DNA from 2 places in the Naumannella huperziae genome. Region 1 is predicted to be linked to the other one. Evidence: riboswitches for the same ligand, from Rfam matches in the RefSeq annotation. Region 1 holds a riboswitch; the other holds the start of a gene.
The links. Region 1 has a riboswitch for FMN ahead of ribD (bifunctional diaminohydroxyphosphoribosylaminopyrimidine deaminase/5-amino-6-(5-phosphoribosylamino)uracil reductase RibD). Riboswitches for the same ligand answer to the same signal wherever they lie in the genome.
Positions count from the first base shown of each region.

Region 2: it holds a riboswitch for FMN, as region 1 does, so the genes downstream of both, pnuC (nicotinamide riboside transporter PnuC) here and ribD (bifunctional diaminohydroxyphosphoribosylaminopyrimidine deaminase/5-amino-6-(5-phosphoribosylamino)uracil reductase RibD) in region 1, are expected to answer to the same signal.

Region 1 covers NZ_JBSXPH010000001.1:1,517,198-1,524,202, reverse strand. The annotation lists gene ACXDC7_RS07290 (protein kinase domain-containing protein) at 1-1,074, shown strand, start outside; gene ACXDC7_RS07285 (DEAD/DEAH box helicase) at 1,075-2,847, opposite strand; FMN riboswitch at 2,916-3,069, shown strand; gene ribD (bifunctional diaminohydroxyphosphoribosylaminopyrimidine deaminase/5-amino-6-(5-phosphoribosylamino)uracil reductase RibD) at 3,139-4,155, shown strand; gene ACXDC7_RS07275 (riboflavin synthase) at 4,155-4,775, shown strand; gene ribB (3,4-dihydroxy-2-butanone-4-phosphate synthase) at 4,772-5,392, shown strand; gene ribH (6,7-dimethyl-8-ribityllumazine synthase) at 5,377-5,877, shown strand; gene ACXDC7_RS07260 (MFS transporter) at 5,852-7,005, opposite strand, start outside.
Region 2 covers NZ_JBSXPH010000001.1:2,664,994-2,671,998, forward strand. The annotation lists gene ACXDC7_RS12640 (hypothetical protein) at 1-236, opposite strand, end outside; gene ACXDC7_RS12645 (TetR/AcrR family transcriptional regulator) at 377-1,072, shown strand; gene ACXDC7_RS12650 (PH domain-containing protein) at 1,104-1,550, opposite strand; gene hisG (ATP phosphoribosyltransferase) at 1,561-2,406, opposite strand; gene ACXDC7_RS12660 (phosphoribosyl-ATP diphosphatase) at 2,488-2,754, opposite strand; gene pnuC (nicotinamide riboside transporter PnuC) at 2,777-3,463, opposite strand; FMN riboswitch at 3,566-3,693, opposite strand; gene mshC (cysteine--1-D-myo-inosityl 2-amino-2-deoxy-alpha-D-glucopyranoside ligase) at 3,749-4,981, opposite strand; gene ACXDC7_RS12675 (SCO1664 family protein) at 5,075-5,830, opposite strand; gene ACXDC7_RS12680 (DUF3090 family protein) at 5,823-6,416, opposite strand; gene ACXDC7_RS12685 (MSMEG_4193 family putative phosphomutase) at 6,427-7,005, opposite strand, start outside.

The DNA.
Region 1 (7,005 bases):
GGCGAGCTGGACGACGGTCGGCCGTACTTCGTCATGGACTACTGCGATGCGGGCTCACTCGACCAGTGGCGGCGGGAGCTGCGGGCGCCGGCGCAGGCGATCCGCGCGGCCGCCGAGGCCTGCCGGGCGCTGCAGGTGCTGCACGATCACCGGGTGGTGCACCGCGACGTCACGCCGGGAAATCTGCTGCTCGACACGCGAGCGGACGGGTCGTTGGTGATCCGGCTGTCCGATCTCGGCGTCGCGAAGTCGATGGTCGACGACGTGGGCGGGACAATGACGGCGGGTACGCCGTCCTACATGGCGCTGGAGCAGGCGACCGGCGCCGGGTTCGACCATCGCGCCGACATCTACGCGATCGGCTGCGTGACCTATGCCCTGCTGACCGGCCGGCCGCCGTTTCGGGTACGCAATCTCGCCGACCTGCTGAACCGCACCGCCGACCAGCATCCGGAGCCGATCGCCGAGCGGCTCGGGATTCCGACCGACCTGGACGATGTGCTGCGGCACGCGCTCGCCCGGGACGCATCGGCCCGGCCCGCGTCGGCGAAGGCCCTGGCGGACCGGCTGGACCGGATCGCCGGGCAGATCGAGGCCGATGGTGCCGAGCCGAGCACGACCGCGGTCGACCTGACGCGGGTACGCCGGGTCACGGCCCCGCCGGCCTGGCCGACCCTGCCGGAGCGTCCCGCCGAGGGTGCGCCCTCGCATTCCGCGCCCTCGCCGGGCTCGCTGCCGCCCGCGTCGCGGCAGCGCGTGTCGTGGTCGGAGCAGTCCGCGGCCCGGCAGCGGCAGAGTTGGTCCGAGCGGCCCGCCGCCCAGCCGACGCGTACCCCACAGCCTCCGGCCGCACCCACGCAGGCCCCACATCCGCAGGGCGGGCAACCGGCACCGCCGATCCAGAACGTGCCGACGCACGGGCAGATGGTCAACGACTGGAGCTACCTGCCGGCGGCGCGCCCGCCAGCGGAGCCGGAGCGCCGCCGCGGCGGCGCGCTGACGTGGTTGTTGCTGGCGATCGGGGCGTTCCTGCTCGCCGTGTTGCTGGGCTGGATCTATTTCTCCCTGACCTGATCAGGCCCGGGTGGCCCAGGCCCGGATCCGCTCGATCCGGGAGGTGAGCTGCTCGGCATCGGCCGCCACGGCCGCGGGTCCGCCGCAGGCCTCGCGCAGCTCGTTGTGGATCACGCCGTGCGGTTTGCCGGTGCGGTGGTGCCAGGCGCCGACCAGGCCGTTCAGTTCCTTGCGCAGTTCGCGCAGTTGCTGGTGCCCGGCGACCGGCCGGGGCTGGGCCGGCGTACCCCGCTGTTCGGAACGCTCCAGATGATCGGCCTGGCGGCGGCGCAACAGGTCCTTCACCTGATCGGGCTCCAACAGCCCGGGCAGGCCGAGATAGTCGCGCTCCTCGTCGCTGCCGGCCATCGTCTGCAGCCCGAACTCGCCGCCGTCGAAGAGCACCTTCTCGAAGTCGGCCTCGCTCGCCAGCGCGGTGAACGCGCCCTCGTCGAGGTCGGCATCGGGCTCGGTCTGTTGCCGCTCGGCCTCGGCCAGCAGCGCCGCCTCGTCTTGCGCGGTCGGCGGCTTCAGGGCATGGTCGCGCTCGGCCTCCAGCTCGGCGGCCAGGCCGAGCAGCGGCGCGATGCTGGGCAGGAACACCGACGCGGTCTCACCCTTGGCGCGGGCGCGGACGAACCGGCCGACCGCCTGGGCGAAGAACAGCGGCGTCAGCGTGGGCGTGGCATAGACGCCGACCGCGAGCCGCGGCACGTCGACGCCCTCGGACACCATCCGGACCGCGACCATCCAGCGCTCGTCGGATTCGGCGAAGTCGCTGATCCGCTTGCTGGAGCCGGGCTCGTCGGACAGCACCAGCGCCGGCTTGCGGCCGGTGAGCTGGGTGAGGATCTTCGCGTACGCCCGGGCGTTGGTCTGGTCGCCGGCGATCACCAGGCCACCGGCATCGGGTACGCCGGAGCGCACCTCGCTCAGCCGGGTGTCGGCGGCGCGCAGCACCGCGGGGATCCAGGCGCCGCCGGGATCGAGCGCGGTGCGCAGCGCCTGCGCGGCGAGGTCCTTGGTCAGCGGTCCGCCGAGCCGCGCGGTCAGCTCGTCGCCGGCCTTGGTCCGCCAGTGCATGTCGCCGGAGTAGGCCAGGAACAGGACGGGGCGGACGATGCCGTCGGCCAGCGCCGGCCCGTAGCCGTAGGAGTAGTCGGCGCGGGAACGCAGCGCGCCGGTGCCGTCGGGCTCGTAGCGGACGAACGGGATGGGGTTGGCGTCGGAGCGAAACGGCGTACCGGTCAGCGCCAGGCGGCGCCGGGCCGGCTCGAACGCCTCGCGTACCGCCTCGCCCCAGGAGCGCGCGTCGCCGGCGTGGTGGATCTCGTCCAGGATGACCAGCGTGTTGCGCTGCTCGGTGCGGATCCGCAGGGCGTTGGGGTTGGCGGCGACGCCGGCATAGGTGAGCGCGAAGCCCTGGAAGTCGGCCGACGTCCGGCCCTGCCGGGTGCCGAAGTTCGGGTCGATCTGGATGCCGATCCGGGCGGCGGCTTGCGCCCACTGGGTCTTCAGGTGCTCGGTGGGCGCGACCACCGTGATCCGCTCGACGATGCGCCGGTTGAGCAGCTCGGCGGCCAGGGTCAGCGCGAACGAGGTCTTGCCCGCGCCCGGGGTCGCGACCGCGAGGAAGTCGCGCGGCTGGGCCTCGCGATAGGCCTCCAGCGCCGCGGCCTGCCAGGCCCGCAACTGCTTGACGGTGCCCCACGCGGCCCGATCGGGGAACGCCGGGGGGAGCTTGTCCGCATGGACGACCAGCGGTTGCGGATCGGGCGAGCTCACTGGCCCCATCCTAGGGGCAGCGGCCGACCGTCGAGACACCCGACGCACCCCACCGGGCCGGCGCTAGGGTGTGCGTCGACCCCTCGCGGGGCACGGTGCAATTCCTGACCGGCGGTGACAGTCCGCGAACCTCGGTCGCCCGATGCGACCCTGGCCGACCCGGCGCAATTCCGGGACCGACGGTGTTCGGTCGCTCGAGGCGATCGTCAGTCCGGATGAGAGCGAGGGTGCGCGGCAGCGTACGCGCGTGCGGAGCACGGTACGCGGCAGCGCGCGCTCGCATGGACCGCTGGAGGACCGATGACGGGCGCGAGCTTCGCACCTGAGTCCGACGAGTGGGGCATGCGGCGAGCGATCACACGGGCTGATCGGGTTCGCCACCTGACCTCACCCAATCCCTGGGTAGGCGCGATCCTGCGTACCCGCGACGGCCGGGAGTTCGCCGGGGCCACCGAGCCCCCGCCCGGCCGGCACGCCGAACAGGTCGTGCTGGACGCGGCGCGGGCCGGGGGTGCCGACGTGACCGGCGCCACGGTGTGGGTGACGCTGGAGCCGTGTGATCATCACGGCCGCACCGCGCCCTGCACCGAGGCCCTGATCGGGGCGGGCGTGGCGCGCGTGGTGTTCGCGGTCGGCGACCCGGATCCGCGGGTCGACGGGCGCGGCGCCGCACGGCTGAGGGCTGCCGGGATCGCCGTCACCGAAGGGGTTTGCACGGATCGAGCGACGGATCAACTGCGGCCCTATCTGACCCATCGGCGGACGGGCAGGCCGTTCGTGATCATGAAGCTCGCGGCGAGCCTGGACGGCCGGATCGCGGCCGCCGACGGCAGCTCGCGCTGGGTGACCGGGGACGCCGCCCGCGCGGAGGCGCATCGGCTGCGGGCGCAGTGCGACGCGGTGCTGGTCGGGGCGGGCACGGTGCGGACCGACGACCCCGAGTTGACGGTACGGGCGGTTGCCGGGCGCGACCCCCTGCGGGTGGTGCTGGGCAGGGCGCCGGCGGGGGCACGGGTGCACCCGTGCCTGGAGCTGTCCGGGCCGCTGCCCGACGTGCTGGACGATCTTGGCCGTCGCGGCGTGCTGCAGTTGCTGGTGGAGGGCGGCTCCCGGGTCGCCCACGACTTCCATCGTGCGGGGCTGGTCGACCGCTACCTGATGCACCTGGCGCCCGCGCTGTTCGGCGGCGACGACGCGGCGCCGCTGTTCCGCGGGAGCGGGGCGCGCAGCATCGACGAGGTGTGGCGCGGCCGGATCGCCGGGGTGCGCCACCTCGGCGGCGATCTCGTGGTCGAGCTGGAGAAGGGGGTGGCCTGATGTTCACGGGAATCGTGGCCGAGCTGGGCACCGTGACGGAGGCGACCGGCGGCCGACTGGTGATCACCTGTACCGAGGTGCTGGCCGATGCGGCGCTCGGCGACTCGATCGCGGTCAACGGCTGCTGCCTGACCGTGGTGGAGCGTGGTGCCGACTGGTGGCGCGCCGATCTCAGCGCCGAGACGCTGCGGCGTACCGCGCTGGGCGAGCTGGTGGCCGGCGAGGTGGTGAATCTGGAGCGTCCGGCCCGGCTGGGTGGCCGGCTGGACGGGCACCTGGTCACCGGTCATGTGGACGGGGTCGGGCGGGTCCTCTCCCCCGCTCCTGACCTGCGGGTGTCGCTGCCGGATGATCTTGCGCGCTATGTGGTGGCGAAGGGCTCGATCGCCGTGGACGGGGTGAGCCTGACGGTGGTCGAGCCGGATGATCATTCCTTCGGCGCGGCGATCATCCCGCACACCGCCGCGGCCACCACGCTCGGCCGCAGGGCGCCGGGCGATGCGGTGCATCTGGAGGCCGATGTGACCGCCAAGCATGTCGAGCGGCTGCTCGCGTGGCGGGACGAGCGGCTGCTCGCGTGGCGGGACGAGCGACTGCTCGCGTGGCGGGAGGGGCGATGAGCGCGGTCGAGGAGGCGGTCGCCGCCATCGCGGCGGGCGGGATGGCGCTGGTGCTCGATGCCGCCGACCGCGAGGCCGAGGGTGATCTGATCATGGCCGCGGATGCGGCCGACGCGTCGTCGCTGGCGTTCTTCCTGGCCCACACCTCGGGCTTCATCTGCTGCGCGATCACGCCCGAGCGGGCCGACGAGCTCGCGCTGCCGGCGATGACGAGCGCGCAGGAGGACCCGCTGCGCACGGCGTACCTGGTCACCGTCGACGTTGCCGACGCCGGGACCGGGATCTCCGCCGCGGAGCGCGCGGGTGCCGCCCGGGCGCTGGCCGATCCGTCGGCCGGGCCCGAGGCCTTGCGCCGGCCCGGGCACCTGGTGCCGCTGCGGGCGCGGCCGGGCGGGGTTGCGGAGCGGCCCGGGCACACCGAGGCCGCGGTCGACCTGGCGCGCCTGGCGGGGCGGGCGCCCGCGGGTGTGCTGTGCGAGGTGGTGACGGCGGACAAGCGGGGCATGGCCCGCGCGCCCGAGCTGCGCCGGTTCGCCGCCCGGCACGCCCTACCGATGATCACGATCGCGGAACTGTCCGCACACCTGGAGGAGAGGCTGGCATGGGCACGGATGTGAGGTACGCCGGGCGGGTCGAGCCCGCCCTCGACGCGACGGGTCTGCGGATCGCCGTGGCGTGTGGGCGGTTCAACGATCACGTGACGATGCGGCTGCTGGAGGGTACGCGGCGCGAGCTGGCGGGCCTCGGCGGGGAACCGGCCGTGGAGGCCTGGGTGCCGGGCGCGTTCGAGCTGCCGTTCGCCTGTCGGCGGCTGGCGGTTGAGCATGACGCGGTGATCGCCCTCGGCTGCGTGATCCGCGGCGACACCGCGCATTTCGATCATGTCGCCGGGCAGGCGGCGGCCGGGCTGATGCGGGTCGGGCTGGACACCGGCGTACCGGTCGTCTTCGGCGTACTGACGACCGAGAACATCGACCAGGCATTGGCCCGCAGCGAGGGCGCCGGCGGCCACAATGTCGGCGCCGAGGCCGCCCGGACCGCCGTCGAGATGAGCCGCTTCGGTGACCGGGCGCGCGTCAGCGCAGGGGGACGGTCTCGCTGACGCGGCCGATCCGGAGGGCGAACGGGAGGGCCAACACGGCGACGACCATCATCGCGGAGGCGACGGTGCCGAAGGTCAGCGGCAGGTTTCCCGACGGGTGCAGCGCGGCGAAGATCGTGCCGGACAGGCCGACGAAGATGCTGACGCCGATGCCCTCGGCGATCTGCAGCGAGGCGGCATTGCGGCCCTGCTGCGCGGTCGGCGACAGCGTCATCACGACCAGGCTGGTGCTCGCCACGGCGAGCCCCATCCCCAGGCCGGCGATCACCCAGCCGAGGGCGACGATCCCGGGCCAGGCGGCCGGCAGCCAGGACGCGATCGACGCCACGCCGACCCCGACCGCGACGGCGATCACCCCGAACACGACGAGCCGATTGCGGCTCCCCCGCACCCACGGGCGCGACTGGCCCCAGGCGCCGAGGGCCCAGCCGAGCGAGCCGACGGTGAGGATCGCTCCGGCCAGGGTCAGGCTCAGGCCGCGGGTTTCGACCAGCATCAGCGGCAGGAACGACTCGGCACCGAAGAACGCGCCGGGGAAGATCATCCGGCACCAGACCACCGAGGCCAGGCCACGCCGCATCCGCGCGAACCCTTCCGGCATCAGCTTCGGCAGCGCGACTACCAGCAGCACCACCCCGACGACGGCGAACAGCCCGGCGAGCGACGCCATCCCGGCCGCCCACGACTGGCCGGCCGCCTGCAGGGATGCCGCGGCCGCCGCCGCCAACCCCGGTGCCCACAGCGGGATCGGGGTCGCATTGTCGGCATCGGCGTCGAGCAGGCCGGCGCGCGCCACCCGGACCACGATGGGGATCACCAGCACCGCCGCGAGCAACAGCAGCGGCAGCACGGAGAAGAAGACCCAGTGCCAGGACAGCCGTTCGGCCAGCCAGCCCGCGATCGGCGGCCCGACGAAGGCCGGCACCACCCAGGCGGCCGAGATCCACGCCATCACCCGCGCCCGGTCCGCATCGTCGAAGAGCCGCGCGATCACCACGGTCAGGCTGACGAACATCGCGCCGGCGCCGAGCCCCTGGGTGAGCCGGCCGACGAGCAGCATCGGCCAGACCGGCGCAACCCCCGCGACCACGAGCCCGACGGCGAACAGGGCGAACCCGATCAGCATCG
Region 2 (7,005 bases), 1.1 Mb from region 1:
AGCCAGGCGTACCGCCTCCCCCAGCGGACCGCGATCAGCGGCACCCAGAACATCAGGGCGACGATGCCGACCATGGCGAGCGTGTGGGCGCCCGTCCAGGCGTTCGAGGCGACCGCGGCCGCTCCGACAGCCCCGGTCTCGGGGTTCGTGGGCGGATAGGGCCGCAGTATCTGGTAGGCCGCGAAGCACGAGCCGGCGAGCGCCGGCAGCGCGATCAGGGACAGGCGACGGATCATGATCGCTCCTCGGTGGACAATTCGAGAGCGGTGCTCTCTGTCAACCAAGGCTGCCGCGCCTCCGGCACGAAGTCAAGAGCACTGCTCTCTGTTGTGAGCGAAACCCTCCCGCACCGTCGCGGAGCTGGCAGGATCGGTTCATGGCCGGATCGAGCACACCGCGCGCCCGCGCCCGGGCCCGCACCCTGGACGAGATCACCGAGATCGCGCGACGCCAGATCGCCGAGCAGGGCGCGGCGACGCTCAGCCTGCGCGGCGTCGCCCGCGAACTCGGCGTGGTGTCGTCGGCGGTCTATCGCTACTACCCCTCGCGGGATGCGCTGATCACGGCGCTGCTGATCGACTCCTTCGGGCGGCTGGGTGATGCCGTCGAGCAGGCCGCCGGGCGGCGTGCTGCGACACCGCGCGCCCGGTTCGTCGCCGCCTGTGCGGCGCTCCGCGACTGGGCGCGCGACCATCCGCACGAGTTCATGTTGATCTACGGCTCGCCGATCCCGGGGTACGCCGCCCCGGCCGATACCGTGCCCGCCGCGGCCCGGGTGGTCACGCCGTTCGTCGAAGTGCTCGTCGCCGCCGGGGACGCGCTCGGCGCGGCCGAGGAGGTGCCGGGGCCCGCGGCCCTGGTGCGCCAGCTCGGCGGCATCGCCGACCGGCTGGGCGCCCCGGAGCTGGCGCCCGCGACCGTCGCCGCGCTGTTCTCGGTGCTCAGCGAGCTGATCGGATTCACCAGCCTCGAGCTGAACGGCCACCTGGTCGGCACCATCGACCCGGCCGACCGGTACTCCCGACTCGCCTTCGACCGGCTGGCGGACCGGGTCGGGTTGGGCGCGGACTGAGCGCGGCCGGCCGGAAGGCCCGCGCGTGCGGTCAGCTCGCGGCGCGGTGCAGCTCGCGCAACATGCGCACGGCTCGATCGGCGCGTTCGCCGTCGACGCGTTGGATGCCGAGCATCGGGCGACGCGGCGGATCGTGCTCGCCGCTGTTCCGGAGCACGAGATTGGCCCAGGGATCCGAGCGCCGGTAGCTCACCGCCGCGACGTCCGACCACGGGTACCGCCGGGTGCGCGGCCCGTTGCGCACGGTGACGCCGCCGACGTCCGCGCGGACCGCCGAGGCCGACAACGACCAGATCACCGCGTCCAGGGCGACCAGGAAGCCGATCAGCGTGAGCACCTGCGGGATCGTGAAGAGCGCCCGGCTCGACTCCGGCAGTGCGAACCAGCCGAGGACCGCGGCGACCGTCAGCACACCCGTGCCGAGGGCGGCACCGATGATCGACACCCGCGAGGTGAAGCGGTACGCCCGATCGCTCACGCGAACCCGCTCAGATCCGGCAGGCGGCGATGTCGGTGACCAGGATCGCGCGGGCACCGAGCGCATACAACTGGTCCATGATCAACTGCGAACCCTCGCGGCGTACCATCGCGCGCACCGCGACCCAACCCTCGCGGGCCAGCGGGGACACGGTCGGCGATTCGAATCCCGGTGTCAGGGCGGCGGCACGGTCGGCCAGCTCGGCCGCGATGTCGTAGTCCATCATCACCCAGTTGCGCGCGACCAGCACCCCGTCCAGGCGCCGCGCGAGCTGATCAAGGCCGGCGGGCGGCACCTCGCCGCGCCGCGCGATCAGGATCGCCTCGGATTCCAGGATCGGCTCGCCGAACAGCTCCAGCCCGGCCCGGCGCAGCGTGGTCCCGGTCTCCACGACGTCCGCGACGGCATCGGCGACGCCGAGCCGGATCGCGGACTCCACCGCACCATCGAGCTTGATCAGGCGCGCATCGACGCCGCGGTCGGCCAGATATGAGCCGACCAGTCCCGGATAGGAGGTGGCGATCCGGCTGCCCGCCAGCCGCTCGACCGACCAGTCCTGACCCGCCGGCGCGGCAAAGCGGAACCGGGTACCGCCGAATCCGAGCGCCGCCGTCTCGTCGGCCGCCGCCCGGGAATCGAGCAGCATGTCCCGGCCGGTGATCCCGACGTCCAGCGTGCCCTCGCCGACATAGACGGCGATGTCGCGCGGTCGCAGATAGTAGAACTCCACGCCGTTCGCGTGGTCGGCGAGGATCAGCTCCTTGTTGTCACCCCGCTGCCGGTACCCGGCCTCGCGCAACATCTGGATCGCCGCGTCGGACAGCGAGCCCTTGTTGGGCACGGCGACGCGCAGCAGCGGACGGTCAGGACTGGGTTCCACGGGGCGCCAGCCTAGCCGCTCGGCACACACTCGCCGCCCGGGCGCGAGCCGGCGAGATCACAGGTGGCGCCAGACGTCCTCGGGCGCCAGGTCGAGGGCCAGCATCAACACCTGCAGGTGATAGATGAGCTGACTGATCTCCTCGGCGGCCTGTTCGCGGCCCTCGTACTCCGCGGCCATCCAGACCTCGGCGGCCTCCTCGACGATCTTCTTGCCGATCTCGTGCACACCGGCGTCCAGCCGCGCGACCGTGCCCGAGCCCGTCGGACGGGTACGCGCCTTCTCGGCCAGCTCGGCGTACAGGGCGGCGAAATCCTTGCTCACGCACGCACCCTAGCCCCGATCCTCAGGCGCCGACCCGAGCGGGCGCAGCGCTATCGCCGGCATTGCGGGTGTCGCGCCGCCAGGCGAAGAACCCCGCGATCACGAACCCGCCGTAGATGGCGTACATGATCGCCGACGGGTAGAAACCGCCGGCCAGCAGCAGCGGGATCCCGACGATGTCGACGGCGACCCAGATCAGCCAGAACTCCGTCCAACCGCGGGCCATGCCGTAGGTGGCGAGGATGGAGCCCGTCAGGATCCAGGCGTCGGCCAGCGCGTTCCAGCTCTCCAGCGCGGTCAGCACGAAATAGAAGCCGATCCAGCCGACCAGGCCACCGATGATCAACTGCAGCCGTCCCGAGCGACCGGCCCAGCGGGGCTGGACGCCGACATGATCACCCGGGTGATGCCGGGCATAGGTCGCCCACCGGATCCAGCCGTAGACGCTGACGGCGAAGAAGAACACCTGACGACCGGCCTGCCCCCACAGGTCGAGCTGCTGTGGCGTACCGAACGCGCCACCGAGAAACACGGTGAACAGCAACACATTGCCGACGATGCCGACCGGCCACGCCCAGACCTTGCGGCGCATCCCGAGCACCGCGCTCGCCAGGCCGAATCCGTTGCCGACGATCTCGCGCAACAGGATCGGTTGGCCGAATCCGACATCGATCTGGGCGTTCAGGAACTGCCAGACGAACTCATTCATGATCATCTCCGCTCGACGAGCCCCGCATGGTCCGGGGTCGGAGCGATGACGCGCGGATCAGCGATGCGCCGGATGGGCGCGACCGCTGCAACACCGCGGGCCCTCGTGTTCTTCCCATCCGGACTCTCACCGTCGGTCGGGGACTTCCACCCCATCAACCGATGACTGGCTGCCATCGGGTCGCGGACTTTCACCGCCGGCTCGGATTTTCACCGACCCCAGAACACGCAGGAACTACCTGCTGGCCCCATCATGCCAGCCCGGCGGCAACACCCGGCGGCCGGGTCAGGACAGCCGCACCCCGAGCAGGGCGTCGATCGCCTCGGCGAGTTGTCCGGGGGCGTGCTCGTCCGCCCCGTCCTCGGCGGCCCACTCGTCCACCACCCGCAGCGCGGTCGGGGTGTCCAGATCGTCGCGGAGCGCGGCACGGAGCGCGGCCAGCGCGGGTTCGGCCTCGGGCGCGGCGCGCCGGGTGACCGCCGCGCGCCAACGTGCCAGCCGCTGCGTCGCGGCCTCGAGCTGGTCGTCGTCATAGCTCCAGTCGGTGCGCCAGTGATGATCCAGCAGCACGAGCCGAATCGCCATCGGGTCGACCCCGGCCTCGCGCAGCTTGCTGACCAGGACGAGATTGCCCCGGGACTTGCTCATCTTCTCGCCGTCCAGGCCGACCATCCCGCTGTGGGCGTACGCCTTCGCCAACGGCTCGCCGGTGGCCACCTCACCCCCGGCGGCCGACATCTCGTGATGGGGGAAGATCAGATCGGAGCCGCCGCCCTGGATGTCGAACGCGGGCCCGAGGAAGCGGTTCGCGATCGCCGTGCACTCGATGTGCCAGCCCGGTCGGCCGCGGCCGAGGCTCGAGTCCCAGGCCGGTTCGCCCGGTCGCTCGACGCGCCAGACCAGGCCGTCCAACGGGTGCTTCTTGCCCGGCCGATCCGGGTCGCCGCCGCGCTCGGCGAACAGCGCGCGCGCCTCGTCGTCGCCGAGCCGGGCCATCTCGTTGAAGTGCGGGGCCAGCTCGTTGCGGAAGTACCAGTCGGGGTGTTCGGGATCGTCGACCTGGTAGATCGCGCCGTCGGGCAACTGCTCCAGCAGCCGGTTGATCAACGGGATCGACTCGACCGCGCCCACGAACTCCGTGGGCGGCAGCACGTTCAGCGCCGCCATGTCGGTGCGGAACAACTCGGTCTCGCGCTCCGCCAGGTCGACCCAGTCCTCCCCGGTCGCCTCGGCGCGCTCCAGCAGCGGGTCGTCGATGTCGGTCACGTTCTGCACGTAGTTGACGTTCAGCCCGAGATCGCGCCACTGCCGCTGCAGCACATCGAAGGCGACATAGGTCGCCGCGTGCCCGAGATGGGTCGCGTCATAGGGGGTGATCCCGCAGACATACATCCGTGCGGTCCCGCGCTCGGGCCCGACGGGCACGACCTCGCGTGACCACGAGTCGAAGATGCGGACCGGGCCGGCGTCTCGATCGGGAGCGAGCGACGGAACGGGTGGGAATGGCCACGCCTGCATGCGGGCGATGCTAGGCCAGCCGGGGCGCCCGCACGAAACGAACCGCGATCCGGCTGGCCCTCGCGCCCGGTGCCGGCACCCGCCTCGCGCGGCTCAGAACGGCGGCCAGGGGAACGGGAAACGGTGCTCGGCCGGCTCGGGCAGTACTCCGGCCGCGAGCAGCGCCTCGGCCCGGGCCGCGACCGCGGCGACCTCGGCGGCCGACAACAGCCCGGACAACTCGCCCGCCGCGTCCCGGGCCGCGGCCACCAGCGCCCGGTGCTCGTCGGTCAACGGCTCGCCGGCGAAACCCCACAGCACCGTCCGCAGCTTGTCCTGGGTGTGGAAGCACACGCCGTGATCGACGGCGAACACCCGTCCCTCGCGGGTCAGGATGTGGCCACCCTTGCGGTCGGCATTGTTGATCACCACATCGAAGACGGCGAGTCGGCGCAGTCGATCATCGTCGGCATGGACCACCAGTACGGGTTCGTCGGCCGCGCCGAAGCCGTCCATCACGGGCAGCCGGCCGGCAAGATCATCGTGTTCGCTGATCAGGTCCACCAGGTCGTAGTCGGCCTCGTCCACCCACGCCTGCAGGGAACCCGGGCCGAGCGGTCCGTCCACCAGCACGGTCGCCGGGACAAGATCGAACCCGGCCAGACTGGACAGGCGGTACGCCGCGACCTCGCGGGCGGCGAGCGTACCGTCGGGAAAGTCGTGCAACGGGCGCTCGCCGCGGACCGGCTTGTGGACGGCCAACCGATCGCCGACCTGGACCAGGAAGGTCGCATTCGATGCCGTGGTCAGCCGCCCTCGGATCGTCAGCTCGCCGGCGAAGGACGGATCCAGCGCGGAGACCTCACTCACCCGAGGCGAACAGGGGACGACGGTAGCCGTTGGAGCGCGGGCAGATGTGCCCGGCGGGGTCGAGCGGCTGGGCGCAGAAGGGACAGGCGGGCCGACCCGCGGCGACGACCGCATTGGCCCGGGCCACGAACTCCCGCGCTCCGGCCGGCGTGATCCGCACCACGAAGACCTCGCCGGCGCGCTCGGACTCGGCGGCGGCGACCTCGTCGGCCGAGGTCTCGTCGTCGGGCATGTCGTCCGCGGCGTCGGTCTGGGCGAACATCTCGATCACCACGCGGGCCTGGTCGGGATCCCAGGCGAGCGTCATCGTGCCGACGCGGAACTCCTCGTCGATCGGCGCATCGAGCGGCTGCACGTCACGGGGCTGGGCGTAGGCATCGGGCACGTCACCGCTTCGGCGTACCACCTCGTCGAGGATCCGCCCGAGGTGCTCGGCGAGCACCGAGACCTGCTGCTTCTCACACACCACGCTGGTGATCCGGTTGCCCTCGCGGGCCTGCAGGAAGAACGTCCGCTCTCCCGGCTCCCCCACTGTCCCGGCGACGAATCGGTCCGGAGCGTCGTACCGGTGCTCGACGATCGACATAGCGACCAGCTTAGGCCCCGCCACCGGCAGCAACGCCGGATTCCTCCGCGGGCGAACCCGCGCCGGGCTCGGTCGGATCCTCCACGTCGCCGCCGGGGGTGCCCTCGCCCACCGGCGCCCGCGGCACCAGCGCCGCCACATCGGTCCCGGCATTCAGCGTCAGCACGCGGGTCCGACCGTCGAGGGTGGACAGCACCGACAGGCCCGCCGGATGGGTCGAGATGCGCTGGAACTGGTCCAGGTGCAGGCCGAGCGCATCAGCGAGGATCGCCTTGATCACGTCACCGTGGCTGACCGCCAGCCAGACCGCGTTCGGTCCGTGCTCGGCCGCGACCCGGGCCGCATGCGCGCGGATCGCTGCCACGCCCCGCGCCGCCATCGCCGTCATCGATTCCCCGCCGGGAAAGGTCACGGCGGACGGCGCGGCCTGCACGGTACGCCACAGGTCCTCCTTCGCCAGCTCGCCCAGCGACCGGTTGGTCCACTCGCCGTAGTCGCACTCGGTCAGTTCGGGCTCGACGACCGGCTCGAGCCCCCGGCCGGCGAGGATCAGCTCGGCCGTCTGCCGGCAGCGCTCCAGCGGGGAGGT